One region of the Pantoea eucrina genome, then DNA from elsewhere that is predicted to be linked to it. Evidence: predicted binding sites of a transcription regulator. Region 1 holds the regulator's gene; each other region holds the start of a gene.

Region 1 (7,609 bases):
CTCATTTTTGCCTTCCTTAATTCTTCACTTCGTGTTTGTTTATTGTAGCGACTTCATCCCGCGACTGAAATCGGGAATTTGCCTCGCTGCGGCATGAATCGCCATGTTTGTTAAGTTTGCCGCCACGGGCGTATGACGAAGTGTGTATTAATACACGATTAGCAATAAATATGCTGCGTTAACCGCCTGAAACCGCTCATTTTTGCTGCACAGCCCTTGTGTTGATGGATTTAATAAAAAAGACCTTACCTTTTGTAAAAAAAGTGGATTAGAATCAATCCGGCGCTGATCGCTGATCAGAATTTTCTAATATTGCCGCGGTCTGCTTCTGCAGCCTGCCGAACCTGTAACCGGACTATGCGTTTACTGATTACGCTTTTCATACTGGCTTTTGCTCAGCTGTTTTTTAACGTGGCCGCTGCTTCACCGCACAAGCCGGTTAACGCCAGCCTGCAGAAAGCGGAGAAAAAGAGTGCGCGCGACGATGAGCGCCGCAAACGACGTCCGGTTAAAACCTCGGCTAAAAAAACACGCGTCACGCCCGTACAAAAAGTTAAATCGAAAAAAAGCCTGCACGCAGAACCGCCTGCGACTTCCCGTACCGCCCGTAAAAAAGCGCCCGCCCTCTCCGCCAGCAAAAAATATGGTCATCAGCGTACCAGCCGGAAAATAGCAGCCGCGGAAGAGAGTACCGATGCGCTGACCGGTATCAGGCTCAGCAAATCCCACCGTCTGCGCTACCAGAAGGCGCGTGAAACCGCCATGACTAAACTTATGGGCCAGCTGGGCAAACCTTATCAGTGGGGTGGCACCTCTCCGCTTACCGGATTCGATTGCAGTGGCCTGGTCTGGTACGCCTACAAAGATCTGGTCCGTTTCAAACTGCCGCGCACGGCCAACGAAATGTATCATCTGCGCGATGCCGCTCCCATCAAGCGCGAAATGCTGGAGAAAGGGGATCTGGTGTTTTTCCGCATCAATAATCGCGGTACAGCCGATCATGTTGGCGTTTATCTGGGTAACGGCAAATTTATTCAGTCGCCGCGTACCGGCAAGGATATTCAGATCAGCGCGCTGGGTGAAGATTACTGGCAGAAGCACTATGTTGGCGCACGCCGCATGATGACACCTAAAACCATTCGTTAGCGGTTGCGCAACACGCCGCGCGCGTTTTGGCCTGAACACATACCGGCTGCCGTAATCTAAATATTTTCGCCTGACCTCAGGTAAAAATCTCGTTTTATGCCCCTCACCTTGCTAGAATCGCCGCCTTTCGTTGCGCAACACCTTTTGCGCACGCTGCTGTCATTATCTGTTACGGTTAATTACTCGCCTTAAATCAGCCATTTTTATGCTGAAACCGGGCAGAAAACCCTGCGCAGACGCAAACGTTTAACACTATACTTATCATAAAGTTGCGATAGGTTTAAGAGGTCCATTTTCATGGCAACAATTAAAGATGTGGCAAAACGCGCTGGCGTATCAACGACCACGGTTTCGCACGTCATCAATAAAACGCGCTTTGTCGCTGAAGAGACGCGTAATGCCGTGTGGGAGGCGATTAAAGCGCTGCACTACTCTCCCAGCGCCGTGGCGCGCAGCCTGAAGGTTAATCACACGAAAACATTGGGTCTGCTGGCGACATCCAGCGAAGCCCCCTACTTTGCTGAAATCATTGAAGCGATTGAAAACCACTGCTTCGCTCAGGGCTATACGCTGATTCTGGGCAATGCGCACAATGACCTGCAAAAACAGCGCGCCTATCTGTCGATGATGGCGCAAAAGCGGGTAGATGGCCTGCTGGTGATGTGCTCTGAGTATCCGGACGATCTGCTTCAGATGCTGGAAGAGAATCGCAATATTCCGATGGTGGTCATGGACTGGGGCGCTTCCCGCGGGGATTTTACCGATACCGTGCAGGATAACGCCTTTCAGGGCGGCTATCTGGCCGGCCGTTACCTGATCGAGCGGGGTCATCGCGATATTGGCGCTATTCCGGGCCAGCTGGAGCGCAATACCGGCGGCGGACGGCACGCCGGCTTCCTGCAGGCGATGCAGGAAGCGGGGATCGCGGTGCGTGCGGAGTGGATCGTACAGGGCGATTTTGAGCCGGAGTCGGGTTATCAGGCGATGCAGCAGATCCTGAGCCAGAAGCAGCGGCCTACCGCTGTGTTCTGCGGCGGCGATATTATGGCAATGGGCGCCATCTGCGCCGCCGATGAGATGGGCCTGCGCGTACCGCAGGATATTTCGGTGATCGGCTATGATAATGTGCGCAACGCCCGCTACTTTACGCCGGCGCTGACGACGGTGCATCAGCCCAAAGCTCAGCTGGGTGAGAAAGCGCTGGAGATGCTGCTGGACCGCATTACCAGTAAACGTGAAGAGCCGCAAACAATTGAAGTTCAGCCCAGTCTGATTGAGCGTCGCTCCGTCGGGGATGGTCCGTTTCGCGACTATCGCCGCTAAGCGTGGCGCTCGCTGAGCCACTCATGGTTTAGCGTCTCAGCATCCCCCAGGTATTCCAGCAGCCAGATCAGCGCTGGCGACGCCCGCTGCTCGGCCCAGCTGACGCAGCAGGGACTCTCCGGAAAGGGCTGCGGTAATATCAGCTCCACCAGCGCGCCGCTATCCAGTAGCGGCCGCGCCAGATGTCCCGGGATCATCCCCACGCACAGGCCAGCCTGCAGGCAGTCGATTCCGGTTTCCCACTCCGGCACCACCAGCCGGCGCTGATTATCCAGCGTCCAGGTCATACGGCGCGGCAGCGCGCGCGACGTATCTTCCAGCACCAGCGACGGCCAGGCGCGCATCGCCTCTTCGTCAGGATGCGCGCTCTGCGCCAGTGGATGATCCGGACTGACCACGCAGCGCCAGTTAAGGGCGCCCATATCCTGAAAAGCAAAGCGTCCGCCAACCGGGATCGCCTGCGTGGCGCCGATGGCTACGTCAACCCGGCCATCGGCCAGCGCATCCCATACGCCGTTAAACACTTCATAGCTGATGATCAGCTCCATATCGGGAAAGTGGCGATAGAAATCTTTCACCAGCTGGCGCGTGCGCTGCGGCTTGACGATACAATCAACGGCAATAGTGAGCTGGCCGCGCCAGCCGTTGGCCAGCTGCTGACACTGGCGTCGCGTTGCCAGCATTTTTTTGATAACAGAGCGGCCTTCTCGCACAAAATGCTCGCCGGCCGGCGTCAGGACCACCTCCCGATGCTGGCGTTCAAACAGCTCCACGGCAAGCCAGCTCTCCAGCTGCCTGATGGTATAGCTGATAGCAGAAGGCACGCGGTGCAGCTCCTGCGCTGCCGCGCTGAAACTGCCGGTGCGGGCGACGGCATCCGCTACCTCAAGTGCATATTCAGACCACATATTTTTGCCTTCAAAAAATTTAACAGCACTCTGCAAATATTAGCGTTTCACAAAGCTGACTGCACCCTTTTACACTCCTTCGCGTTTCCCTGCCGAATGAGAAAAATAGTGATGTCATCTAAAGGATTTCTGCCCTATCTGGCGCTGCTGAGCATGCTCGGCTTTCTCGCCACGGATATGTATCTGCCCGCATTCAGCGACATGCAGCGTGATTTTGCCACCGCTCCGGGTGTTATCAGCGCCAGCCTGAGCCTGTTTCTGGCGGGCTTTGCCTGTGCGCAGGTGGGCTGGGGACTTCTCTCTGACCGCATTGGCCGCAAACCGGTTTTACTGGCGGGCCTCTCAATCTTTGCCCTGAGCTGTCTGGCCATGCTATGGGCCGACAACGTCTGGCTGATGCTGGCGCTGCGCTTTATTCAGGCTGTGGGCGTCTGTGCCGCCGCCGTGAGCTGGCAGGCGCTGGTTATCGATCGCTACCCTAAAGCGCAGGCCAATAAAGTGTTTGCCACTATCATGCCGCTGGTGGCGCTCTCTCCTGCTCTGGCTCCGCTGCTGGGTGCCTGGCTGATGAGTCATTTTCACTGGCGCACTATTTTCCTGGTGCTGACGCTGATTACCCTGGTGCTGCTGGCAGGTACCCTCAGACTTCGCTCGCCGCGTATCTCTCAGGCGGCGCGCGGCGATCAGCCTGGCTGGCTGACGCTGCTCGCTACCCGCGCCTACAGCGGCAACGTGCTGATTTACTCCGCCTGCTCTGCCAGCTTCTTTGCCTGGCTGACGGGTTCACCCTTTATTCTGGCGGCCGCGGGCTTAACCCCGGCCGATATCGGGCTCAGCTATGTACCGCAGACGATTGCCTTCCTTATTGGCGGTTTTGGCTGTCGTGCGCTGCTTAATCGCTTTCAGGGCGCGCAGCTGCTGCCCTGGCTGCTGCTGATTTACAGTCTGAGCATTATGAGCCTCTTTGCCGTTGCGCTGCTTCCCGCGCCGTCGCTTTTTGGCCTGCTGCTGCCTTTCTGCGGTATGGCGCTGGCAAACGGCGCTATCTATCCGATTGTGGTTGCCAGCGCGCTGGCGCCGTTCCCGCACGCCAGCGGTAAAGCTGCAGGTTTACAGAATCTGCTGCAGCTTGGCTTATGCTTCCTTGCCAGCCTGATTGTCTCGGCTGGTTTGCAGCAGGCGCTTTATCACACTACGCTGGTAATGGTAAGTACGGTGGTGCTCGCCTGGATGGGCTTCGTCTGGCAGCGCGCAACGGCTAAATCAGCCGATATCGCCCATCCCTGCGAAGACAACGCATAAGCCGGTCTGGTGCTATTTTGCCAGAGAGCGATCCGCCCGCATTCGCGCCGCGGGTCGCTATCTCTTCTGACATTCATAACAATAACAGCGCTCCCGGTCTTTCCGGGACAGCATCTGCGTGCGGCCAGGCCGCTGCGCATTGCGTGAGTCCGGACTATTCATACCTCTGTTAATGTGGTTTAGCTGCGCACGGCACCACCCTGCGTTCTTTCACAGACCTGATGCAGATCCTTCTGTTTCCCAGGTCATATTTACAAAGTGATGGAGAAGCTATGAGTTCATCATGTGCAGAAGCAGTCACTCCCGAAGAGAATCCGTGGTTTCGTATTGCCCGGAAGTTACTTGAACAGGCAGATATTCGCGTTAATGGTTCACGACCGTGGGATATTCAGGTTCATCATGCTGACTTTTTTAAGCGCGTGATGCAGGAAGGCTCACTGGGTCTGGGCGAAAGTTACATGGATGGGTGGTGGACGTGTGAACGACTGGATATGTTTTTTCATCGCGCGCTCAGACATCATCTCGATCATCAGCTGCCGCACCACTTTAAGGATACGCTGCGTATCGCTGCTGCCCGGCTGACCAATCTGCAATCAAAAAAGCGCGCCTGGCAGGTCGGCAGAGCGCACTACGATTTGGGTAATGACCTGTTCAGCCTGATGCTGGACCCGTTTATGCAGTACTCCTGCGGCTACTGGCCTCATGCGCAAACGCTGGAAGCGGCGCAGGAAGCCAAGCTGGATCTGATCTGCCGCAAACTGCAGCTTGAACCCGGCATGTCTCTGCTGGATATCGGCTGCGGCTGGGGCGGGCTGGCGGAGTTTGCTGCCCGCCGCTACGGTGTCAGCGTATATGGCGTCACTATCTCCCAGGAGCAGCAAAAGATGGCACAGCAGCGCTGCGCCGGACTGGACGTCACGATACTGCTGCAGGATTATCGCGACCTTGAGCAGCAGTTTGACCGCATCGTTTCCGTCGGGATGTTTGAGCACGTTGGCCCGAAAAATTATGCGACCTACTTCAGGGTGGTTAACCGCAACCTGAAACCCGGCGGCCTCTTTCTGCTGCACACCATCGGGGCGGTAAGAACCGATATGCGGGTAGATCCGTGGATCGATAAATATATTTTCCCGAACGGCTGCCTGCCCTCTGTGCGACAGATAGCGGACGCCAGCGAGCCTTATTTTATTATGGAAGACTGGCACAACTTCGGGACCGATTATGACACCACGCTTATGGCGTGGCATACGCGTTTCCTGGCGGCGTGGCCGCAGCTCTCTGCCCGCTATGATGAGCGTTTTAAGCGTATGTTCAGCTACTATCTCAATGCGTGTGCAGGTGCCTTTCGCGCCCGGGATATTCAGCTGTGGCAGGTGATGTTCAGTCGCGGCTATGAAGGCGGGCTGCGCGTTGCGCGCTAGGTTAAAAAGGCGCGCTGCGCGCCTTTACTGAAGTTTATTCTGCCGGTCCGGCCGGCGCTGTTGCTGCGGCAATCAGGGCGGCTTCACGCTGCGCCATAACGCGCTCAACGGTATCCACAATCGCCTGCGTTTGCGGATCGATTTCGATATTGACCTTATGCCCCAGCTTTTTGCTTCCCAGCGTGGTGCGCTCCAGCGTTTCCGGGATCAGGTGGACGCAGAATTTGGTTTTGGTCACATCGCCGACCGTCAGGCTGATGCCATCAATACCGATATAGCCTTTGCGCAGAATATATTTTATCTGTTCTGCATCCTGCAGTCTGAACCAGACTTCGCGGTTATTTTCCGACTGAATAATTTTGCAGATTTCAGCGGTGGTCATAATATGACCCGACATCAGGTGTCCGCCAATTTCATCGCTGAATTTAGCCGCACGCTCAATATTGACTCTGTCACCCACCTGCAGCGCACCCAGATTGGTAATGCGCAGCGTCTCTTTAATCAGGTCAAAGCTGACCCGATCCTCTTCGATGGCCGTTACGGTCAGGCAGCAGCCGTTGTGCGCTACAGACGCCCCCAGCTCCAGCCCTGGCAGCAGGGCTGCATCAAGACGTACAGTATGAGTGCGAAACAGCTCTTTCTCTTCAATGGCGACAATTTCCGCCACGCCCTGCACAATACCCGTAAACATAACTATCCTCTCCACGCGTTTGTCTTAGCTTATCACAGCCTGCCAGCACAACTTAATTTGCGCATGCGCAATGGTTGCATAAAAGGCAAATAAATTTGTTATCATTATTTGTTCCGCGTGCGGGCTCTGGCTGCATTGAGCGCGCATTCGCCGGGAATAGTCTCTCTTTCTCTTAATCAAACAGGTGATACGTGCAGAAGTATTTAACAGAAGCGCGTCAGCTGCTGGCCCTCGCAATCCCGGTGATCCTCGCTCAGGTAGCCCAGACTGCGATGGGATTTGTAGATACCGTTATGGCCGGTGCGGTAAGCGCCACGGATATGGCCGCCGTTGCTGTTGGCACCTCTATCTGGCTTCCCGCCATTCTTTTTGGTCACGGTCTGCTACTGGCACTGACGCCAGCCGTTGCGCAACTCAACGGGTCCGGACGACGTGAACGCATTGCCGAGCAGGTGCGCCAGGGGTACTGGCTGGCACTGGCCGTTTCGCTTGTCATTATGGTTGTGTTATGGAACGCGGGCTATCTTATCCGCGCAATGCATGACATTGACGCCGATCTGGCCATTAAAGCGGAAGGTTACCTGCATGCGCTGCTCTGGGGCGCACCAGGCTATCTTTTTTTCCAGGTGGCGCGTAACCAGTGCGACGGTCTGTCTAAAACCAAACCCGCCATGCTGCTGGGCTTTCTCGGACTGCTGACCAACATTCCGCTGAACTACATCTTCATTTATGGCCACTTTGGTATGCCGCGTCTCGGCGGCGTGGGGTGCGGCGTGGCAACCGCCTCCGTCTACTGGGTGATGTTTCTGGTTATGCGC
Region 2 (7,609 bases), 1.3 Mb from region 1:
TGAGCACTGGCGCACTGTCGGGCATGGTACAGGCCGGAGAAGTGCCTGAGGGACCGCACGTGGTCACTTCCGGCCAGGCAAGCGTTGATGCGCGTCCGGATATGGCGACGCTCTCAATTATGGTCAGCGTCGCCTCCAAAGAAGCCGCCGATGCTAAAAAACAGGCTGACGCGCGCGTGGCGCAATATTTTGATTTTCTGCAAAAGAGCGGTATCGAAAAGAAAGATATCGATGCAGCTAACCTGAGCACCCAGCCAGAATATGACTACACCAAAGAGGGTAAGTCGGTACTGAAAGGCTACCGCGCGGTACGCCAGGTGGAAGTGACGCTGCGTCAGCTGGATAAGCTGAACGATCTGCTCGATGGCGCGCTGAAGTCGGGCCTGAACGAAATCCGCACCGTTGAGCTGGGTGTGGCAGACGCAGAAAGCTATAAAGAGCAGGCGCGTAAGGCCGCCATTGCTAACGCGACGCAGCAGGCCAGCGCGCTGGCAGAAGGCTTTAACGCGAAGCTGGGCCCGGTCTACAGCGTTCGCTATCACGTAGCCAACTATCAGCCGATGCCGATGGCGCGCATGTATAAAGCTGCCGCCGCGCCGGCCGATACCACCGCGCAGCAGACGTATGAACAGCAGAGTATTCACTTTGACGATCAGGTCGATGTGGTGTTTGAAATTAAACCGAACGCCGCGACGCCCTGATAGCTGACAGCCGCAGCGGCATCTGCCGCTGCGCTATGCTCAGGCCGTGACCTCATCCTGACGCAGTACCCGATGCCCGTGAGCAATCAGCGCGTCGGTGACGCTGCGCATCAGGCGACTCTCTGGCGCAAAGCGGTGCCAGTAGAGCATCCGGCGCTGATAGAGTCCCGGTGTCAGATCCACCAGTTCTCCCTGCGCCAGTTCGCGCTCAATTTGCAGATGCGGGATCATACAGCAGACCGATCCCTGCCGCGCCAGCTGCACAAACGCCTCTGATGAGTTAACGATATGGCAGGGTACGCTGCCCGGTGACAGATCAAAATTCTGCTGCAAAAACGCCTGATGCATGTCATCCAGATGGTCAAACGCTACCGCCGGCGCCTTCAGCAAAGCAGATCGCGTCACGCCGTTGGGGAAATAGCGGGCGGCAAAATCGGGTGAGGCGCAAAACAGATAGTCGAGCGCTCCCAGCTGATCGACCAGGCAGCTCGGCAGCGGCTGCGGCTGGATACTCACGGCGCCCACCACTTCACCGCGGCGCAGACGTTCCTGCGTACGCGTTTCATCTTCTACCTGCAGATTCAGCCGCACCGGGGAGTCCGCCAGTACATCTTTCAGCGCCGGCAGCAGCCAGGTAGCAAGGCTGTCGGCGTTGACCGCCAGCGAGAGCAGCAGCGGCGTGGTCCCGCTCTGATCGTCACCCAGCCACTCCTCCTCCAGCAGCTCTACCTGATGCAGCAGCGCCAGCAGCTTCTGCCCCTGCTCAGTCGGGCGGGGCGGAACGGTGCGCACCAGCAGCGGCTGACCAAACAGGTTTTCCAGCTGTTTGATACGCTGCGATACGGCTGACTGGGTAATACAAAGCTTCTGTGCGGCGCGTTCAAAGCCGCGCTCGCGAATCACTGCATCCAGCGCCTGAAGCGTACGGTAATCCGGGCGTTTCATTATTGTTCTCTCTCGTTCAGGGTGGAAAGTACTATGCCACAAAATGGCCGCGCTGTGCGGCGGGTGCATTTTTGCGGACTGGCTTCCAAAGGTAAAAATCGGTGGTGCGTGAGTCGCGCACTTTTACAGCGCGTTGTTTTATACTATGCGCACTTTGATGTCGCACAGGTTTTAAACATACCATGACCCAGGATGAACTGAAAAAAGCGGTAGGGTGGGCGGCGCTGCAGTATGTGCAGCCAGGCACCATTGTTGGCGTAGGCACCGGCTCAACGGCCGCGCATTTTATCGACGCGCTGGCCACCATGAAGCACCAGATTGAGGGGGCGGTCTCCAGCTCTGAAGCCTCCACCCTGAAGCTGAAATCGCTGGGCATACCGGTTTTCGATCTTAACGACGTGGATGATATCGCGGTCTATGTCGATGGTGCCGATGAGATCAACCCGCATATGCAGATGATCAAGGGCGGCGGCGCGGCGCTGACGCGCGAGAAGATTGTGGCGGCGGTCGCACGGAAGTTTATCTGTATCGCGGATGCGTCCAAAGAAGTTGATATCCTTGGCCGTTTCCCGCTTCCGGTTGAGGTGATCCCGATGGCGCGTGCCTATGTCGCGCGCGAGCTGGTTAAGCTTGGTGGCCAGCCGGAGTATCGGCAGCAGGTGGTGACCGATAATGGCAATATCATCCTCGACGTGCACAATCTGCAGATCCTCGATCCTGTCGCGATGGAAAAAAACATCAACGCGCTGGCGGGCGTGGTCACGGTCGGCCTGTTTGCCACGCGCGGCGCTGATGTCGCGCTGATTGGCACGCCGGATGGCGTCAAAACCATTCTCAAATGATCTCTCCGGCGCGCCTGACGCGCCGTTTTTCCCCCGGCTAATTCTGCTTTTCTTTATCAGCCTGAATTTGGTGACTTATGTCACAAACAGAGCATGGAGAGCCGATTCCTGCTCTCTGCTCCCGGCATCCTGCGATTTTGTATGGATTTGTGCTGCCTGAAAGCCGGGGCGTGCTGCCGTGGTCGCAATCGTTTGTATTGCCGCATTGCCAGAATTTGTTATTTTGGCAGAAGGTAATCTTATGGCACTCCACGTTGAATTCTGAATAGGGTCGGGAAATGGCAAAGGTATCACTGGATAAAGACAAAATTAAATTTCTGCTGGTGGAGGGCGTGCATCAGAGCGCGCTGGAGAATCTGCGCGCGGCAGGCTATACCAACATTGAGTTTCACAAAGGGGCGCTGGATGCGGAGTCGCTGAAAGCCTCTGTCCGTGATGCGCACTTTATCGGTATCCGCTCCCGCACCCAGCTCACGGAAGAGATCTTCGCCGCAGCGGAAAAACTGGTCGCGGTCGGCTGCTTCTGTATCGGCACCAATCAGGTCGATCTCAACGCCGCCGCCCGGCGCGGTATTCCGGTCTTTAACGCGCCTTTCTCCAACACCCGCTCCGTGGCTGAACTGGTGATTGGCGAGATGCTGCTGATGCTGCGCGGCATTCCGGAAGCGAACGCCAAAGCGCATCGCGGTATCTGGAACAAAGTGGCAACCGGCTCCTATGAAGCGCGCGGCAAAAAGCTGGGTATCATTGGTTATGGTCATATCGGCATGCAGCTCGGCGTGCTGGCTGAAGGCCTGGGGATGCACGTTTTCTTTTACGATATTGAAAACAAGCTGCCGCTGGGGAACGCCACGCAGGTACGTCACCTGTCGGATCTGCTCAATATGAGTGATGTGGTCAGCCTGCATGTGCCGGAGACCGCTTCAACCCAGAACATGATTGGCGCGGAAGAGCTGGCGCTGATGAAGCCGGGCGCGCTGCTGATCAACGCCGCACGCGGCACCGTTATCGATATTCCGGCGCTGTGCCATGCGCTCTCCAGCAAACATCTGGCGGGTGCGGCTATTGACGTCTTCCCGACCGAACCGGCAACCAACAGCGATCCGTTTAATTCACCGCTGTGCGAGTTTGATAACGTTATTCTGACGCCGCACATTGGCGGTTCAACGCAGGAAGCGCAGGAGAATATCGGCCTGGAAGTCTCGGGTAAGCTGGCAAAATACTCCGACAACGGCTCGACGCTCTCTGCGGTTAATTTTCCGGAGGTATCACTGCCGATGCACGGTGCCAGCGCCAGCCGTCTGCTGCACATTCACGAAAACCGTCCGGGCATTCTTACCGCCATCAACCAGATTTTCGCTGAGCAGAATATCAATATCGCGGCGCAGTTCCTGCAGACCTCGCCACAGCTTGGTTACGTGGTGATTGATATCGATGCGGAAAAAGATGTGGCGGATAAAGCGCTGCAGCTCATGCGCGCTATTCCGGGCACTATGCGCGCGCGCCTGCTTTACTGATTGGTGACGGGCATATGCCCGTCAGAACGAAGCATCCCACTGCCACAGCTTTGCCGGCGTCAGCACGGCGGGTAGCGGGATGTCCCATGCGGCTGTCGGCAGCGCCTCAACGCGCTGGCAGTCGTGGGCAATGCCAATCGGCAGACAGCCGTGGCGCTGCCAGTTCTGCAGCGTGCGATCGTAAAAGCCGCCGCCCATCCCCAGCCGTTGTCCACTCTCATCAAACGCCACCAGCGGAACCAGCATGACATCCAGTCGATCCAGCGTCGTCATCTGCGTAATATCCAGTGGCGGCTCCGGAATGCGCAGCTTATTCATGACCAGCTGCGTCTCAGGGGTATAACGCAAAAACAGCAAGTTGCCTGGCGCAAACGGATGCAGTACCGGCAGATAAACCGCTTTTTTTTGCTGCCAGAGACGGGCAATCAGCGGGCGGGTATTGATTTCACCGTCGGTAGAGAGAAACAGCGCAATGCTTTGTGCCGCTGAGACAGGTGCCAGGTTAATCGCGTGCTCAGCCAGCTGTTCGGCCGCTTCACTCTGCTGTTCAGGCGTCAGATGCCGGCGCAGATGGCGGATATGCTGACGCAGCAGCTGGCGTTCGGAATAATCGATAGCGGACACAGGATCCCCCTAAAGAGTGGGTTAGCTTGCGCTGACTATAACATGCAAAAGAAGGGGGAGGGGGACTGGCTTCAGGTAGCAGCCGCAGTCTCGGCTGACGCTACTACCTGAAATGATGCCGGATAAAACAGAAAAGAGATCTCCGAGATGCCGCCGCAGGCTGTAACCCTTGAACCCTTGGTTCAAGGTGAGTATGCCGTCGCAACCATCAGGCTTCTCGGACGAACCGAGCATGCTCACAGGCTACAGAGCGTCACACTCTGTTGGTATGAAATATCGGCTCAGGGGACTGGCCCGCTTGCAAACATCTCAGAGAAACAGGACTTCATCGTTGCTCTGGCATGAGAACCATGAAGTATTATTCGAATTTAGGGCCCTGGCGGTCGGTAATGCGACCCTGCTCAACTAAAGCCTGTTCAATCGTCTGCTGCAGCATGCGGATACGTTGTTCCATGTTTGCTGCGTAGTCTCGCGTTTTACCTTTCTCTTGCGCCAGCTCGTGGCAGATATTTAACGCGGCGATGAACACCAGTTGCTCTGTATTTGTGACTCTAGTGCGAACTTTTAAATCTTGCAACCGTTGATTGAGGTCCTCTGCGGCAAGATTTAGTGCATCCTGCTGTTCAGGCGGACAATTTACTCTCAAAGAACGACCAAAAATTTGTATATCTACCGGTTGTGCAGACATGCCACCATCCTGACTGATTACTTCGTTCGCTCCACCCGGCTCGCCACTGGCCCGGAAGGTGCGCAACTATATAGACGCGGGTAAGAAGATACAACCCCTTTTCTGGAAACCCTGAGGCACCTGGTGGTAGCATATCACGAACTTATTCTGCCAACGACGACCAAAGCTTATGTCTTTACAGAACGCAACACCCACTTACAACGCGCTGGCCGCAGCCCTCTCTCAGCAGGGTGTGGGCATGACGCCTGCCGAAATGCATGGACTGCTGTGTGGCATCCTGTGTGGCGGTAATCAGGACGCCAGCTGGAAGACGCTGGTGCACGATCTGGCTAATGAAGGCATGGCCTTCTCGCAGAGCCTGGCGCAGCCGCTGCAGGCGCTGCATGACAGCCTGACTACGACCCTGGAAGAGGATGGCTTTCTGTTTCAGCTGATGCTGCCGGATGAAGATGATATTACCGTGTTTGACCGGGCTGATGCGCTGGCGGGCTGGGTTAATCACTTCCTGCTTGGCCTGGGCGTTACGCAGCCTAAACTGGATAAAGTCACCGGTGAAACCGGCGAGGCGATTGACGATCTGCGTACCATTGCTCAGCTTGGCTATGAAGAAGATGAAGATCAGGAAGAGCTGGAGCAGTCGCTGGAAGAGGTGATTGAGTATGTGCGCGTCGCGGCGCTGCTGTGTCACGACACCTTCACACGCCCGCATACGCCAACCGCACCGGAAGTGCAGAAACCTACGCTACACTAAGCGCGTCATTGCGGGCAGCGCTGCTGCCCGTTATCAACAGGGAGTGCAACTATGATCACACTGGAACAGTTCCGGCAGCGTCGTCAGGCGCTGATTACGCAGATGGCCCCCGGCAGCGCGGCGCTGATTTTTGCAGCACCTGAAGTCACGCGCAGCAACGACACCGAATATAGCTACCGCCAAAACAGCGACTTCTGGTATTTCACCGGGTTTAACGAGCCGCAGGCGCTGCTGGTGCTGATCAAAAGCGATGAACATCACAATCACAGCGTGCTGTTTAACCGCATACGCGATCTGACTGCCGAGGTGTGGTCTGGCCGTCGCCTCGGGCAGGAGGCTGCGCCGGCGAAGCTGGGTGTTGATCGCGCACTGCCGTGGGATGATATTGGCGAACAGCTGCACTTGCTGCTGAACGGGCTTGACGTGGTGTATCACGCGCAGGGCGAATATGGTTACGCTGACCAGCTGCTGTTTAGCGCACTGGAAAAATTACGTCGCGGTTTCCGGCAGAATCTTAGCGCACCAGCCAGCGTGACCGACTGGCGTCCCTGGGTGCATGAGATGCGGCTGTTTAAAAGCGCAGAAGAGATTGAGATACTGCGTCAGGCGGGAAAAATCAGCGCGCTGGCGCATACCCGCGCCATGCAGCAGTGCCGCCCCGGCATGTATGAGTATCAGCTTGAAGGGGAGATCCACCATGAATTCTCCCGCCACGGCGCGCGCTTTCCTTCCTACAACACCATTGTCGGAAGTGGCGAAAACGGCTGCATTTTGCACTACACCGAAAATGAAAGCGCAATGCGCGACGGCGATCTGGTGCTAATCGACGCCGGCTGTGAGTTTCACGGTTATGCGGGTGATATTACCCGTACCTTTCCGGTAAACGGCAGGTTTACACCGCCGCAGCGGGAAATCTACGACATTGTGCTGGCTTCGCTGCATAAAGCGCTGTCGATGTTCCGGCCCGGCGTCAGCATTCATGAAGTGAATGATGAAGTTGTGCACATCATGATCACCGGCCTCGTTGATCTCGGTATTCTTGACGGCAATATCGACGAACTATTTGAAGCGCAGGCGCATCGCCCTTTCTTCATGCACGGCCTCGGCCACTGGCTGGGCCTGGATGTGCATGACGTCGGCGATTACGGTACGCCGAGCCGCGACCGCGTGCTGGAGCCGGGCATGGTGCTTACGGTAGAGCCGGGCCTCTATATTGCACCTGATGCCAGCGTGCCGCCGCAGTACCGCGGCATAGGCGTGCGCATTGAGGATGATATTGTGATTACGGCGACAGGCCATGAGAATCTTACTGATAGCGTGGTGAAAGATCCGGATGCGATTGAAGCCCTGATGGCAGCGGCGCGCGGCGTATGACCATTCTGATTGCAGGCGGGGGCATGACCGGCGCCACGCTGGCGCTGGCGATATCGCATCTGACGCAGGGCAGGTTACCGGTCACGCTCATTGAGCGCAGCGAGCCGGCCAGCCGTGCGCACCCCGGTTTTGATGGCCGGGCGATTGCGCTGGCCGCCGGCACCTGC
Region 3 (7,609 bases), 810 kb from region 1:
ACGGCGGTAAAACCATTATACTTGCGCGCTTTGTGCCAATCGTGCGAACCTTTGCCCCCTTCGTGGCGGGTATGGGACATATGTCCTATCGCCACTTTGCGCTCTTCAACGTTACGGGCGCGCTGTTGTGGGTACTGCTGTTCTCCTATGCCGGCTATCTGTTTGGCGATCTGCCGGTGGTGCAGGAGAACCTCAAGCTGCTGATTGTCGGCATTATCGTGGTATCGATACTGCCGGGCGTGATTGAAGTATGGCGTCATCGCCGTCAGGCGCGTCAGCAGAAATCGCAGTAAGCCCGTCACCAGATTTTTATCCACAGCGTGAACAGGTTGTGGTTTAATGAGCGACATTTACGGCCTGCTGAAGGTGATTTCAGCAGTAACGAAAAGACTGGACCAGGTCAGCATTAAACAGAAAGGTCATCAATGAGCTGGATTGAACGCATACTGAATAAAAGCACCACGACGCCTACGCGCAAAGCCAGCATCCCGGAAGGGGTGTGGACCAAGTGCGACAGCTGTGGTCAGGTGCTCTACCGCGCCGAGCTGGAGCGCAACCTTGAGGTCTGCCCGAAGTGCGACCACCACATGCGTATGCACGCGCGCGAGCGTCTGCATAGCCTGATGGATGAAGGGTCGATGGTTGAGCTGGGAAGCGAGCTGGAGCCAAAAGATCTGCTCAAGTTCCGCGACTCCAAAAAGTATAAGGATCGTCTGGTAGCGGCCCAGAAAGACACCGGCGAAAAAGATGCGCTGATCGTCATGAAAGGCCAGCTGCACGGCATGCCGGTTGTGGCGGCGGCGTTTGAGTTTGCCTTTATGGGCGGCTCGATGGGCTCAGTCGTGGGCGCGCGCTTTGTGCGTGCCGTAGAGCAGGCGCTGGAAGATAACTGCCCGCTGATCTGCTTCTCGGCCAGCGGCGGTGCACGTATGCAGGAAGCGCTGCAGTCGCTGATGCAGATGGCAAAAACCAGTGCGGCCCTGGCGAAAATGCAGGAGCGCGGTCTGCCTTATATCTCCGTGCTGACTGACCCGACCATGGGTGGCGTTTCTGCCAGCTTTGCGATGCTGGGCGATCTCAACGTGGCGGAGCCAAAAGCGCTGATCGGTTTTGCCGGTCCACGCGTGATTGAGCAGACGGTACGTGAAAAGCTGCCGCCGGGCTTCCAGCGCAGTGAGTTCCTGATTGAAAAAGGCGCGATCGACATGATCATCCGTCGTCCGGAAATGCGCTTTAAGCTGGCCAGCCTGCTGGCAAAAATGATGAACCTGCCGGCTCCGCAGCTGGATGGCGAGCCACCGGTGGTGGTGGAACCAGAAAGCAACGACGCCTGACAGGCAACCGAAAGGCGCAGCGATGCGCCTTTTTACTTTCATTCCGTACATCCCATTATTCAGTGAGCAGCCGTGCCGGTTCCTGCCTGTTGATAGCCATCAGCCGCGCGCAGGCCTCTCTTTCCGCCGCTGCGCTGAACGATGAGCTGTACTACGCAACAGACGGGACTCATGAACACGCATCAGCCTCCTCAGGGCACGTCGCCGCTGGCCACGTGGCTTCACTATCTTGAGCATCTTCACTCACAGGCGATTGAACTGGGTCTGGATCGTATTCAGCGCGTTGCCGCGCAGCTTGACCTGCTGAAACCCGCTCCCTTTATCTTTACCGTCGCCGGCACCAACGGCAAAGGCACCACCTGCCGCACGCTGGAAACGCTACTGATGGCAGCAGGCTACCGTACGGGCGTCTACAGTTCGCCGCATCTGGTGCGCTACACCGAGCGCGTACGCGTGCAGGGTGCGGAGCTGCCGGAGGCGCAGCACAGCGCCAGCTTTGCTGAAATCGAGGCGGGGCGTGGTGATACCTCGCTCACCTATTTTGAATTTGGCACGCTCTCTGCGCTTAATCTGTTCCGCCAGGCGAATCTTGACGTGGTGATCCTCGAAGTCGGACTGGGTGGCCGTCTTGATGCCACCAATATTGTTGCCAGTGATGTGGCGGTGATCACCAGTATCGCACTCGATCACACGGACTGGCTTGGCCCCGACCGCGAGAGTATCGGGCGGGAAAAAGCGGGTATTTTCCGCGCCGGTAAACCTGCCGTAGTGGGCGAAGCGGAGATGCCGGCAAGCATCGCTGCGGTGGCAGCAGAGACCGGTGCCGTGCTGCATCAGGTCAATCGCGACTGGCAGTGGCAGGGCGGTAGTGATAGCTGGATGCTGCAGGATGCGCAGGGTGAGCTGCGCGATCTGCCGCTGCCGCAGGTGCCGCTGCCTAATGCGGCCACGGCGCTGGCTGCGTTACGCGCGTCGGGTCTGCAGGTGCCTGACGCCATTATCCGCGCGCATCTGCCGCAGGCGGTACTGGCAGGGCGTTTCCAGACCATAAGCCATGCGCCGCAGGTGATTCTGGACGTCGCGCACAACCCGCACGCGGCTGCCTGGCTGGCGTCGCGTCTGGCAGCGCTGCCCGCGGGCGGAACGGTTCATGCGGTAGCGGGTATGCTGCACGACAAAGATATTGCCGGTACGCTCGCTGCGCTGGCGCCGCAGGTGACGCACTGGTACTGCGCGCCGCTGGCGGGTCCGCGTGGCGCATCGGCAGAGGAGCTGCTTGCGCATCTGGAGAGCGGTACGGCGTATACCAGCGTTGATGCGGCGTGGCGGGCGGCGCGTGCGCAGGCCAGCCGGCAGGATGTGATTCTGGTGTGTGGGTCATTTCACACCGTAGCACAGGTTATGGAATCGATGGCAGCGGAGAACGGCAGTGGCGAGTAAGTTTCAAAATCGGTTAGTGGGCACGGTGATCCTGGTGGCGATTGGTGTCATTGTGCTGCCGGGCCTGCTGGACGGTAAGAAAAAGCATTATAAGGAAGAGTTTGCAGCGATTCCGCTGGTGCCAAAACCTGACGATCAGCAGGATAGCGAAATGGTGCCGCCGGTCACGCAGCCGCTGCCGTCGCAGCCGCCGGAAGGTGCCGGTGCTGCGCAGCAGTCAGCGACCACTCAGGCCACGCAAAATCCGGCCGTCAGCGGCAGCGCGCAGCCGGTGCAGAACAGCCAGCCGAGCGTAGTCACGCCACCGGCGGTGCATCAGCAGACGCAGCCCAGAACCCAGCAGAAACCGGCTGAGCAGACGAAACCTAAAACCACCGAGCAGAGCAGGCCGAAGCCGGCAGAGCAACCGAAGCCGAAGCCGGTGGAGACGCCAAAACCCGCAGAGCAGCCAAAAGCAGCGGAGCAGAGCAAGCCGGCAGAAACGCAGAAGCCAGCCAGCGCCCCGGCCGGGCAGGCGTATGTGGTACAGCTTGGCGCACTGAAGAACGCTGCGAAAGTGGACGAGATTGTGGCGAAGCTGCGGCTCTCTGGCTACCGCGCCTTTACTGTGCCGTCATCGCCGGTGCAGGGGCAAATCACCCGTATCTACGTCGGACCTGACGCCTCTAAAGCGAAGCTGCAAAGTTCGCTGAGCGAGCTGCAGAGCGTTTCCGGACTGGGCGGCGTGGTGAAACCCTATAGCGTGCGCTGACAGGCTGATAAGCCACGCCGATAGCAGTAACAGGCGTGGCTTATAGCGCGTAAATGCCGGGTTAAAGCAGGTAATTAATTTTAAAATCAGCTAGTTAAATATTGCTGATAGTAACGGGCGAAGGAATTATTTTTCCTCGCCCTTTTTCATCACCGCGAACGGGAAAAGGCTACGCAAACGTTTTCTTTTTCTGTTAGAATGCGCCCCGAACTGGATGCAGGGGTGCGAAGCACTGTACTGGAAGCGTTCATGATCTGGATTGATTACGTCATTATTGCGGTAGTTGGTTTTTCGGCTCTGGTCAGCCTGATTCGCGGGTTTGTCCGGGAAGCCTTATCTCTTGTTACCTGGGGATGCGCGTTTTTTGTCGCCAGTCATTACTACGCCTACCTGGCAGTCTGGTTTACAGGTTTTAACGACGAACTGGTTCGCAACGGCATCGCAATTGCGGTGTTATTCGTTGCCACCCTGATTGTGGGTGCCATCGTGAACTATGTGATCGGCTCGCTGGTTGAGAAAACCGGCTTGTCGGGAACCGACAGGGTGTTGGGGGTCTGTTTCGGGGCGTTGCGTGGCGTGCTGATTGTTTCCGCCATTCTTTTCTTCCTTGATACATTCACCGGCTTTTCAAAAAGCCCGGACTGGCAACAGTCTCAGCTCATTCCCCAGTTCAGTTATATCATCAGGTGGTTTTTTGATTACCTGAAAAGCACGTCAAGTTTTTTACCCCGGTGACACCATCGGGAGTGCGGCTAATGAGGAAATGACAATATGTGCGGTATTGTTGGTATCACCGGTTTTATGCCAGTAAACCAGTCGATCTATGACGCGTTAACGGTGCTGCAGCACCGCGGACAGGATGCCGCCGGCATTTGTACTATTGATGCGCTGAACTGCTTCCGTCTGCGCAAAGCAAATGGTCTGGTCAGCGACGTGTTTGAAGCGCGCCACATGCAGCGTTTGCAGGGCAATATCGGTATCGGCCACGTGCGTTACCCTACCGCCGGCAGCTCCAGCGCCTCTGAAGCGCAGCCATTTTACGTTAACTCTCCTTACGGTATTACGCTGGCGCATAACGGCAATCTCACCAATGCGCATGAGCTGCGCAAACAGCTGTTTGAGACCGGTCGCCGTCACGTTAATACCACCTCCGATTCAGAGATCCTGCTCAACATTTTTGCGCAGGAGCTGGATCGCTTTCAGCACTATCCGCTCGATGCGGAAACCATTTTTGCCGCGGTAGCGGCAGTGCATCAGCAGGTGCGTGGCGCTTATGCCGTGGTGGCGATGATTATCGGACACGGTATGGTGGCGTTTCGCGATCCGAACGGGATTCGTCCACTGGTGCTCGGCAAGCGCGACATGCAGGATGGCCGCACAGAGTATATGGTTGCCTCGGAGAGCGTGGCGCTGGATACGCTGGGATTTGAGTTCATTCGTGACGTTGCGCCGGGTGAAGCGGTCTATATCACTGAACAGGGCCAGCTTTCGACCCGCCAGTGTGCAGAGGACCCGAAAAGTAATCCCTGCCTGTTTGAATATGTCTATTTTGCCCGCCCGGACTCTTTCCTGGATAAGATTTCCGTCTATAGCGCGCGCGTGCGCATGGGCACCAAGCTCGGGGAAAAAATTGCCCGGGAGTGGGAAGATCTCGATATCGACGTGGTGATTCCGATTCCGGAAACCTCGACCGATACCGCGCTGGAGATTGCGCGCATCCTGAACAAGCCCTACCGTCAGGGATTTGTGAAAAACCGCTATGTGGGCCGCACCTTTATCATGCCGGGCCAGCATCTGCGCCGCAGCGCCGTTCGCCGTAAGCTCAACGCCAACCGTGCAGAGTTCCGCGATAAAAATGTGCTGCTGGTGGATGACTCTATCGTGCGCGGTACGACCTCTGAACAGATTATCGAGATGGCGCGCGAGGCGGGTGCTAAACGGGTTTATCTCGCGTCGGCTGCACCGGAGATCCGCTTTCCAAACGTCTATGGCATCGACATGCCAAGTGCTACCGAGCTGATTGCCCATGGCCGTGAGGTGGAGGAGATCCGCAAGCTGATTAAGGCGGATGCGCTGATCTTCCAGGATCTGAACGATCTGATCGAAGCGGTACGCGAAGAGAATCCGGACATTGAGCAGTTTGAGTGCTCCGTCTTCAACGGCGTTTACGTCACTAAGGATGTGGATCAGCAATACCTCGAGTATCTGCAGTCGCTGCGTAACGACGACGCCAAAGCGCTGCAGCGTCAGAACGAAGTGGAAGGGCTGGAGATCCATAACGAAGGCTGATTGAGCTTTTATCCGGCACTCCCGCGGGGCAGGCGAAAGTCTGCCCCGTCTGTTTTGCGCTTTTTCACCGGGCGCCAGCGCATTTTTGCCTGTGGCAGGCTATCATTGCCGATTCTGAACAGAGTAAGGCAGAGTTATGAAACGTCTCATCGTGGGTCTTTCCGGCGCCAGCGGCGCAATTTACGGCGTGCGGCTGCTGCAGGTGCTGCAATCGGTGCCGGAAGTGGAAACCCATCTGGTGATGAGCCCGGCAGCGCGCCAGACGCTGGCGCTGGAAACTGACTACAGCGTGCGGGATGTGCAGGCGCTTGCCAGCGTGGTGCATGACGTGCGGGATATCGGGGCAAGCATCTCTTCCGGCTCATTTAAAACGCTGGGTATGGTGATCCTGCCGTGCTCAATGAAAACGCTCTCCGGCATTGTACACAGCTACAGCGACAGCCTGCTGACGCGCGCCGCTGACGTCGTGCTGAAAGAGCAGCGCCGCCTGGTGCTCTGCGTACGCGAAACCCCGCTGCACGTCGGTCATCTGCGTATGATGACCACGGCGGCTGAACTGGGCGCGATGATCATGCCGCCGGTGCCGGCTTTCTATCACCGGCCGCAGCGTATTGAGGATTTGGTCGACCAGACGGTTAATCGCGTGGTGGATCAGTTTGATATCACGCTACCGGAAGATCTGTTCATGCGCTGGAATGGCGCATAAACGTTGCGCGCTGCACAATGGATGTGCAAATTCGCGGTGTCGATCACTCTTCGTGCATAATCTGCACTAAAAGTTAGCAAACTCGCTTTTTCTTCTGCATCCCGCTGTTATATTCCCTTCATAACGAACTCTCTGCGTCCCGTTACGACGCTCTCGTTAGCGCGCCTGCATGCTGCATCGCCAGCTCTGAGACCTGGCATGAAAACTGCAATCCATTCAGCGCAAAACACACATCACACCACATAACAATAAGCACGTCACTTGAGGGTAAACTATGAAAAAGCGAGTTCTGGCTCTCTCCCTGCTGCTGGCAATGACCGGCACCGCCAGCGTTTTTGCCGCAGTACCGCAGTCGCTGCGTATCGGGACCGATCCAACTTACCCGCCGTTTGAGTCAAAAAATGCCCAGGGCCAGCTGGTGGGGTTTGATATCGACCTTGCCAATGAGATTTGCAAACGCATTCAGGCCAAATGTACCTATGTGGAAAGTGATTTCGATGCGCTTATTCCGTCGCTGAAAGCGAAAAAAATTGATGCCATTATTTCGTCGCTCTCTATCACCGAAAAGCGTCAGGAGGAGATTGGCTTCTCGGAAAAACTCTATGCGGCTAACGCCCGTCTGGTGGCGGCAAAAGGCTCTCCGCTGCAGCCAACGATTGAATCGCTGAAGGGCAAAAATATCGGTCTGCTGCAGGGTACCACGCAGGAAACCTATGCGAATCAATACTGGCGGCCGAAGGGCGTTACCGTGACGCCTTATGCAAATCAGGATCTGGTCTATCAGGACCTGAACGCCGGACGCATTGATGCCGCTTTCCAGGATGAAGTGCAGGCGAGCGAAGGCTTTCTGAAGCAGCCGGTAGGCAAAAACTATGCGTTTGCTGGCCCGGCGGTGAAAGATGACAAAATCTTTGGTGTAGGCACCGGCATGGGCCTGCGCAAAGATGACAGCGATCTTAAAGCCGCCATCGATAAGGCGTTTAATGAGATGCGCAAAGATGGCACCTACGACAAGATTGCGAAAAAATATTTCGATTTCAACGTCTACGGTGACTGATCGACCTGTTTCCTGATACTGCGGGTTGAGTG
Region 4 (7,609 bases), 160 kb from region 1:
CGTCTGGCCTAACGGCGTGAAATGCCTGAATGCCCTCGGTCTGAAACAGCCGCTGCGCGCGCTGAGCGGCAATATGGCCTGGATGGCTTATCACGATGCGCGAAGCGGTGCCCCCCTGACCCGCTTCAGCCTGGATCCGCTGGTGCAGCGCACCGGTGAATATCCTGCGCCGGTATCACGCGCCGGGCTGCAGGCGATGCTGCTTGATACTTATGGCCGGACGCGCGTTCGCTTTGGCAGGCGCGTCACGCATGCTGAACAAACCTCGCAGGGCGTTACCGCTTTCTTTGCCGACGGCAGCGAAGCCACAGGCGACCTGCTGATCGCTGCGGACGGCACGCACTCTGTACTGCGCGAGGCGGTTCTGGGCGAGCGCGTGGCGCGTCGCTATGCGGGCTATGTAAACTGGAACGGGCTGATTAGCGTGGATGAAGCGATTGCACCCGCCGATCAGTGGACCACTTTTGTCGGCGACGGCAAGCGCGTGTCGCTGATGCCGGTTGCCGGCAACCGCTTCTACTTCTTCTTTGATGTGCCGCTACCTGCCGGCCTCGCTCAGGATCGCACCACGCTGCGCGCCGATCTCAGCGGCTATTTCGCCGGCTGGGCCGAACCGGTGCAGCGGCTGATAGCGCAGCTCGATCCGCTCACCACTAACCGGGTCGAAATACACGATACCGAACCCCTTACCCGCTTTGTGCGCGGACGCGTGGCGCTGCTGGGCGATGCAGCCCATAGCACCACCCCCGATATTGGTCAGGGCGGCTGCGCGGCAATGGAAGATGCCGTGGTGCTGGCACAAACGCTGGCGACACATTCGCTGGGGGTGGAAGATGCGCTGCTGCGCTATCAGGCGCGCCGGCTGGACCGCACCCGCGACCTGGTGCTGAAGGCACGCAAGCGCTGCGACGTGACGCACGGTAAAGAGCCCGCGCTGACGGCAGCCTGGTATGAAGAGCTAAAAACCGAAAGCGGCGAGCGGGTGCTGGCTGGCATGTGCGACACAATCTGCGGTGGCCCGATGGGATAGCGCGCCACCGCTTCTGCCCTACTCTGCGCTTAATCCGCGATGGCGCAGCATCGGCTCTGGCGCTGGCGCTTTACCGCGCCAGCTCAGCCAGACGTGCTGCAGATCGCTGCTGTTTCCGCGTGACAAGACCAGATCCCGGAAGCGCTGCCCGTTTTCCCGCGTCAGGCCACCCTGTTCAGTGAACGCCTGATAACCATCGTCAGCCAGCATCTGCGTCCAGATATAGGCGTAATAGCCTGCCGCATATCCTCCTCCCCAGATGTGACGAAAATAGCTGGAGCGATAGCGCGGCGGCACTGCTGACAGCGCAATGTTTTCTGCCTGCAGCGCCTGCCGTTCAAAATGTTCCACATCCTGTGGCTTATCGTGCGCGGAGAGGGAGTGCCACTGCAGATCCAGCAGCGCCGCGGCCAGCAGTTCGGTCATGTCATAACCTTTATTAAAGGTTGCGGCCTGTACCATTTTTTCGCGCAGCGCAGCGGGCATCGGCTCCCCGGTTTCCCAGTGGCGCGCATAGCTGGCGAACACCGCCTCATGACTGGCCCAGTGTTCGTTAATCTGCGACGGAAACTCCACAAAATCGCGCGGCGTGGCCGTACCGGAGAGGCTGGCGTAGCGCTGGCTGGCAAACAGGCCGTGCAGCGCATGACCAAATTCGTGGAACAGCGTGATAACATCATCCCAGCTCAGCAGCGCCGGCTGGCCAGGCTGCGGTTTGGTATAGTTGCAGACGTTGTAGATCACCGGTTTCTGATCCAGCAGCGCAGACTGGTCAACAAAGTTGCCCATCCATGCTCCGCCGCTTTTATTATCACGAGCGAAAAAGTCGGTATAAAACAGCGCCAGCGGCGTCTCATCGGCGTCGAAAATCTCATAGACGCACACATCCGGATGATAGACCGGCAGATCGTGGCGCCGGCTGAACCGAATACCGTAAAGCTGCGTGGCGGCCCAGAACGCGCCGCGCTCCAGCACGCTATCCAGCGCGAACCAGGGGCGAATAGCGTCTTCATCAAAGTCATATTTCGCCTGGCGCACCTGCTCTGCGTAAAAATTCCAGTCCCAGGCGCGCAGGTCAAATCTCTGCTGCTGCTCAGCCATCAGCTGTTCTATTTCTGCGGCCTCGCGCCCGGCGCGCTCGCAGGCTGCCGGCACAATATTGCGCATAAAGTCCAGCGCGGCCTCCGGCGTTTTCGCCATCTGATCCTGCAGGTTCCACGCCGCATAGCTGCTATAGCCCAGTAGCGCGGCCTGCTCCGCCCGCAGCTGCGCCATACGCGAAACCAGCGGCCGCGTATCGTTAACATCGTTACGCTCACAGCGCTTCAGCGCCTGCTCAAACAGCGCTTCCCGCGTGGCGCGGATGGTTAACCGGCTCAGCGCTGGCTGCTGCGTGGTGTTTTGCAGCGGGATCAGCCACTGATTATCCAGACCACGTGCGGCCGCAGCGGCACGCGCCTGCTCCAGCGCTGCATCGTCGAGTCCCGCCAGCGCCTCCGGGCTGCTGACGGTGTAAGCGGCTGACTGCGTCGCCGCCAGCAGACGGTTACCAAAGCGGGTGCTGAGGCCTGCCAGCTCCTGATTGATGTCGCGCAGCCGCTGTTTTTCATCATCACTCAGGCTGGCTCCGGCCAGCTGAAACGCCTGCCGGGTAACCTCCGTCAGCCGCACCGCCTCTGCGTCCGGGCAGGCGGTACTGCGCTGCTGCCAGACTGCCTCCAGCCGGGCGAAGAGCGCGCTATTGAGGTAGATCTCATCGTGCAGCGCCGCCAGGGCGGGCGTAATGATCTCTTCCACCTCCTGCAGGCGTGGCGACGTATTCGCTGCCGTCATGGCTGAAAAGACCTGCCACACCCGGCTCAGTAAGAGGCCGCTGCGCTCCAGCGCTTCAAACGTATTAGCAAAGTCCGGTGGCGCAGGGTTTGCGATAATCGCGGCGACTTCGCGGCGCTTCTCTTCGATGCCCGCTTCCAGCGCCGGCAGAAAATCGTCTTCGCTTATCTGATCGAACGGCGGCGCCTGATACGGCAGCGTGCTGGCGCTAAAAAAGGGATTGGCGGATCGGTTCATTATCGCTCCTGATAATCAGCAACGCCGCAATAGCCTGCGGCAGAGAGCCTTTATCCTGGCACGCCGGTGTGCGGGCAACAACCCGGCGTGCTGCCCGCCCTCTCTTTTTGCCACACCGGCTGGCCATTTACCCAGGTCTGCGCAATGTTGCGATCGTCACCCAGCGTCATCAGAACAAACAGCTGCTCGAAGATATCTTTACTGTTGCCATGACGCAGCTGCTGCAGCGGCGATACGGCCGGATCCAGCACCACAAAATCCGCCTCTTTGCCGGGCGCAAAGTTGCCAATTTTATCGTCGAGATCCAGCGCCTGCGCCCCGCCCAGCGTGGCGCGATAAAGCGCTTCGCAGGCGGTCAGCTTATAGTGCTGCAGCTGCCCGACTTTATACGCCTCGCCCAGCGTCTGCAGCAGGTTGAAGGTGGTACCAGCGCCAACGTCGGTGCCGATCCCCATGCGCACGTTCTCCTGCCAGCAGCGTTTGAGATCAAACAGCCCGCTGCCAAGAAACAGATTTGAAGTAGGGCAAAATGCGATGGCTGAACCGGTGTCGTGCAGGCACTGCCACTCATGGTCCTGCAGATGCAGGCAGTGGGCAAATACGCTGCGTGCGCCAGTGAGCTGATAGTGGTGATAGACATCGAGATAGCCGTTGCGCTCGGGAAAAAGCTCTCTGACCCACGCCACCTCCTGCGGATTTTCACTCAGGTGCGTATGCAGCCAGGTATCGGGAAACTCTCTCCGCAGCTGACCTACCCGTTCCAGCAGCTGTGGCGAAGAGGTCGGCGCAAAGCGTGGGGTCAGCGCATAGCCAAGACGGCCGCGCCGGTGCCAGCGCTCAATCAGCGCCCGCGTCTGCTGATAGCTCGTTTCGGGGGTTTCAGTCAGGTAGTCCGGCGCGTTGCGGTCCATCATCACTTTACCGGCAATGAGCCGCATGCTGAGCCGCTCCGCCGCGCTGAAGAGCGCGTCAACCGACTGCGGATGCACCGTGCCAAACACCAGTGCGGTAGTGGTACCGTTAGCCAGCAGCTGCTGCAGGAAAAAATCGGACATCTTTGCCGCATGGGTTGCACAGTGATACTGCTGCTCAACCGGAAAGGTATAGTTATTCAGCCAGGTCAGCAGCTGTTCGCCAAACGCGCCCATCATTTCCGTCTGCGGATAGTGAATGTGGGTATCGATAAACCCCGGCACAATCAGCTTGCCGCGCAGGTCCGTGACCCGCCGGCTATCCACCCGTAGCGCCGCGCTGCTCCAGCTTTCCAGGCTGACAATTTTTCCTGCACGCAGCGTGAGCAGACCATCAGCGAAATAGCGTGCGGCGTCACTCAGCGCCTCTGGCTGATCTACCGTGCGGGTAAAATCAAAAAAACTGGCGCGCAGCAGCGTCTCGTTGTCAGCATTCATAACTCATCCTCTCAGTAAGATAAAATGAGTGTGCAAAAGCCGTGCCAGTTCAGGGTTATTTACCTGCTAAATCATAAGGTTAGGCTAAAAGAGAGGCAACCGGATGCGCAAACGATTACGTGCATCTGCACCGGCGTTAAGATCTGCTGGCGACCGCTCACGCTGCACCATGATGCATCAGCGCGGTGCACGCCTGCACCCTGTTAACGCATGCCGGCGACAGAGAGTTTGCCGGCCGCTTTTTTTCAGCAGGCGAAGAATGATGGTGATATGGTTAAACGCGGACTACCTGAAAACAGTTAAGGAACAGTGAGATGATTATTTTTGTTACCGGTGCTACTGCTGGGTTTGGTGAAAGTATTACCCGTCGCTTCATTGCCACAGGCCATAAAGTGATCGCCAGCGGGCGGCGCGCCGAACGGCTGCAGGCGCTGAAGGATGAGCTGGGTGAAAACCTCTATACCGTTCAGCTCGATGTGCGTAATCGTGCCGTTATCGAGGAGGTCATTGCTGCGCTGCCGGCAGAGTGGCGCAACATTGATGTACTGGTCAACAACGCCGGCCTGGCGCTGGGCACTGAGCCAGCCCATAAAGCCAGCGTCGATGACTGGGAGAATATGATCGACACCAATACCAAAGGCCTGGTTTTCATGACCCGGGCGCTGCTGCCTGCCATGGTAGAGCGCAACGTCGGGCATATCGTCAATATCGGTTCCATTGCCGGCAGCTGGCCCTATGCGGGCGGCAACGTCTATGGCGCAACCAAAGCGTTTGTGCGCCAGTTCAGCCTGAATCTGCGTACCGATCTCCACGGCACCGCGCTGCGCGTGACCGATATCGAGCCGGGTCTGGTAGGCGGAACGGAATTTTCCAACGTGCGCTTTAAAGGCGATGACGATCGCGCCGGCGCGGTGTATGAAGGTACAACGGCGCTGACAGCAGAGGATGTCACCGAGGCCGTTTACTGGGTAACCACGCTGCCAGCGCACGTCAATATCAACACGCTGGAGATTATGCCGGTCAGCCAGACCACCGCCGGGCTGAAAGTGCATAAAGACGCATAACCGTGTGTGACAACGTCACCTGATAGCACCGGGTGACGCTGTTACGCTTTTCCCCAGCCGGTGACAATAATCAGCATTCCGCACAGCGCTATCAGCGCGCCCGCCCAGTCCCATGCGCTCAGCCGTACCCCATCCACCACGCGCAGCCAGATCAGAGCCGTAAACACATAGACACCACCATACGCCGCGTACACCCGCCCGCTCGCCGCCGGATGCAGCGTGAGCAGCCAGACAAATAGCGCCAGACTCGCCGCAGCCGGCAACAGCAGCCAGGCGCTCATCCCCTTACGCAGCCAGAGCCAGGGCAAGAAACAGCCCGCAATCTCTGCGACAGCCGTAATGAAAAATAATAGTGCGGTCTTGATCAGCATAACTCTGCTCTCTGTTCCCTCAACGCGCTGCACACCGCTGGTGAGCAGCAAAAGCAGGATGATATACTAGCCGCTGTTACGGCAACAGCCTCGCACGGCTGACCGGGTCTGACTAAAGGACAACATCATGAAAAACTATGCTTCCGTTCTGTTTACGGCGCTGCTGACGGCCAGCGTGCTGCTGAGCGCTCCCTTTGCCGCTGCCCGTACCGATCGCCTGATCGTGGAAGATGGCAATAGCGCGGCCAGCAATGAAGCCGCCCGCCAGAGTAAAGAGCAGTGGAACGATACGCGTAATCTGCGCAGCAAGATTAATACCCGGACAGAGAAAGAGTTCGACAAAGCGGACCGCGCGTTTGATACCCGCGACGCCTGCGACAAGAGCTATAACGTCAACGCTTACTGGGAAGAGAATACCCTGCGCTGCCTCGATCGCCGCACCGGTCGTCCGGTCGCGCCGTAACGCGGCGCTGCTGCTATAGTGTTCAGAGAGACAGTCAACAAGGAGTTTGCGATGAAAAAGGGTTCTCTGGTACTGCTGCTGGGTGTGATGACGCTGCCGCTGATGGCTCAGGCCTCCTGCGACAGCGTTCGCGCCGATATCAGTAAAAAAATTGTCAGTAATGGCGTGGCGGAGTCAGATTTTACGCTGGATATCGTGCCAAACGATCAGGCCGACCAGGCGGGCGGTCAGGTGGTCGGCCACTGTGAAAATGATACGCAAAAAATTGTTTATAAAAAGAATATGCGGGATGCAGAGGGTAGCGCACCCGACAGCGCCGGCAGCTCTCAGGATATGTCAGCGCAGTAACCTGCAACCGGGGCAGCCGCCGCTGCCCCGCTTCTTCTCTTCTATTCCATCTCCGGTCGCTGACGCGGCATCAGCCAGGCGATCCACACCGTCAGCAGCGCGATCAGCAAGGCCACGATAAATACCCAGTGCAGCGATGCGGCAATCTGGGTCGTCCAGAGCTGCAGTTCTGCAACCGGCAGCGCCTCCCGGCTTTCCGGCGACATGATTTTTTGCATCGGATCCTCCGCCTGCGGCAGCCGCTGCGCCAGATTGATGTTTAAAACCGCCCCCATCAGTGCGGTTCCCAGCGCTGAACCCAGCATCCGGCTGAACATAATAGAGGCGGTACAGATACCGCGGATCTCATACTGCGCATGGTTCTGCACGGAAACCAGAAACGTGGTGCTGGTCATGCCCATGCCGGTGCCGATAACAAAGGCCGTAAAGCCCGCCTGCAGCACGGAGCTTTCCGCGTGGAGCAGCAGCAGCAGCGCGCTGCCGGCGATCAGTAACAGTGCGCCAAGCTGAGCGGTGAAGCGATAAGAGGTCACGAGCATCAGGCGACCGCTGAGCGTACTGGCAATCGGCCAGCCAATTGACATCATCGCCAGCGCGCTGCCCGCCTGCAGCGGCGTACCGCCGGTGATCCCCTGGATCCAGGTGGGCAGAAACGCGCTGATGCCCATCATGGTGGCGCCGATAATCAGATTACCGGCGTTGCCTGCCACAATCAGACGGCTGCGCCACAGCGCAAGCGGGAAAAGCGGTGCCGCCGTCTGCTGTTCGTGCCGTTTGAGACGCCAGCCTGCCACGCCTGCCAGCAGCAGAAACGGCAGCAGCCAGTAGCCGAGCGCTTCCGCCTGCAGCAGCGC

What was found. The regulator PurR, encoded in region 1, represses purine synthesis genes. The targets are predictions, from matches to a motif close to CANGCAAACGTTTGCNTG.
Region 2: the regulator PurR is predicted to act here: its motif matches at 2,670-2,687, upstream of serA (phosphoglycerate dehydrogenase).
Region 3: the regulator PurR is predicted to act here: its motif matches at 3,696-3,713, upstream of cvpA (colicin V production protein).
Region 4: the regulator PurR is predicted to act here: its motif matches at 4,602-4,619, upstream of guaD (guanine deaminase).

Annotation. Positions count from the first base shown of each region.
Region 1 covers NZ_CP083448.1:1,458,776-1,466,384, reverse strand. The annotation lists gene LAC65_RS06905 (Grx4 family monothiol glutaredoxin) at 1-5, opposite strand, end outside; gene LAC65_RS06900 (C40 family peptidase) at 358-1,146, shown strand; gene purR (HTH-type transcriptional repressor PurR) at 1,444-2,469, shown strand; gene punR (DNA-binding transcriptional activator PunR) at 2,466-3,377, opposite strand; gene punC (purine nucleoside transporter PunC) at 3,486-4,679, shown strand; gene cfa (cyclopropane fatty acyl phospholipid synthase) at 4,952-6,100, shown strand; gene LAC65_RS06875 (riboflavin synthase) at 6,135-6,791, opposite strand; gene LAC65_RS06870 (MATE family efflux transporter) at 6,983-7,609, shown strand, end outside.
Region 2 covers NZ_CP083448.1:2,728,307-2,735,915, reverse strand. The annotation lists gene LAC65_RS13025 (oxidative stress defense protein) at 1-701, shown strand, start outside; gene LAC65_RS13020 (LysR family transcriptional regulator ArgP) at 741-1,646, opposite strand; gene rpiA (ribose-5-phosphate isomerase RpiA) at 1,829-2,488, shown strand; gene serA (phosphoglycerate dehydrogenase) at 2,767-4,005, shown strand; gene LAC65_RS13005 (5-formyltetrahydrofolate cyclo-ligase) at 4,027-4,629, opposite strand; RNA gene ssrS (6S RNA) at 4,765-4,948, opposite strand; gene zapA (cell division protein ZapA) at 4,988-5,317, opposite strand; gene LAC65_RS12990 (YecA/YgfB family protein) at 5,487-6,068, shown strand; gene pepP (Xaa-Pro aminopeptidase) at 6,120-7,442, shown strand; gene ubiH (2-octaprenyl-6-methoxyphenyl hydroxylase) at 7,439-7,609, shown strand, end outside.
Region 3 covers NZ_CP083448.1:2,265,688-2,273,296, reverse strand. The annotation lists gene LAC65_RS10670 (DedA family protein) at 1-293, shown strand, start outside; gene accD (acetyl-CoA carboxylase, carboxyltransferase subunit beta) at 426-1,334, shown strand; gene folC (bifunctional tetrahydrofolate synthase/dihydrofolate synthase) at 1,506-2,774, shown strand; gene dedD (cell division protein DedD) at 2,764-3,525, shown strand; gene cvpA (colicin V production protein) at 3,775-4,260, shown strand; gene purF (amidophosphoribosyltransferase) at 4,297-5,814, shown strand; gene LAC65_RS10640 (UbiX family flavin prenyltransferase) at 5,951-6,520, shown strand; gene argT (lysine/arginine/ornithine ABC transporter substrate-binding protein ArgT) at 6,795-7,577, shown strand.
Region 4 covers NZ_CP083448.1:1,615,187-1,622,795, forward strand. The annotation lists gene hpxO (FAD-dependent urate hydroxylase HpxO) at 1-1,030, shown strand, start outside; gene dcp (peptidyl-dipeptidase Dcp) at 1,049-3,100, opposite strand; gene guaD (guanine deaminase) at 3,151-4,509, opposite strand; gene ydfG (bifunctional NADP-dependent 3-hydroxy acid dehydrogenase/3-hydroxypropionate dehydrogenase YdfG) at 4,824-5,573, shown strand; gene LAC65_RS07570 (YnfA family protein) at 5,615-5,941, opposite strand; gene LAC65_RS07575 (DUF1283 family protein) at 6,072-6,407, shown strand; gene LAC65_RS07580 (DUF1161 domain-containing protein) at 6,459-6,755, shown strand; gene LAC65_RS07585 (MDR family MFS transporter) at 6,797-7,609, opposite strand, start outside.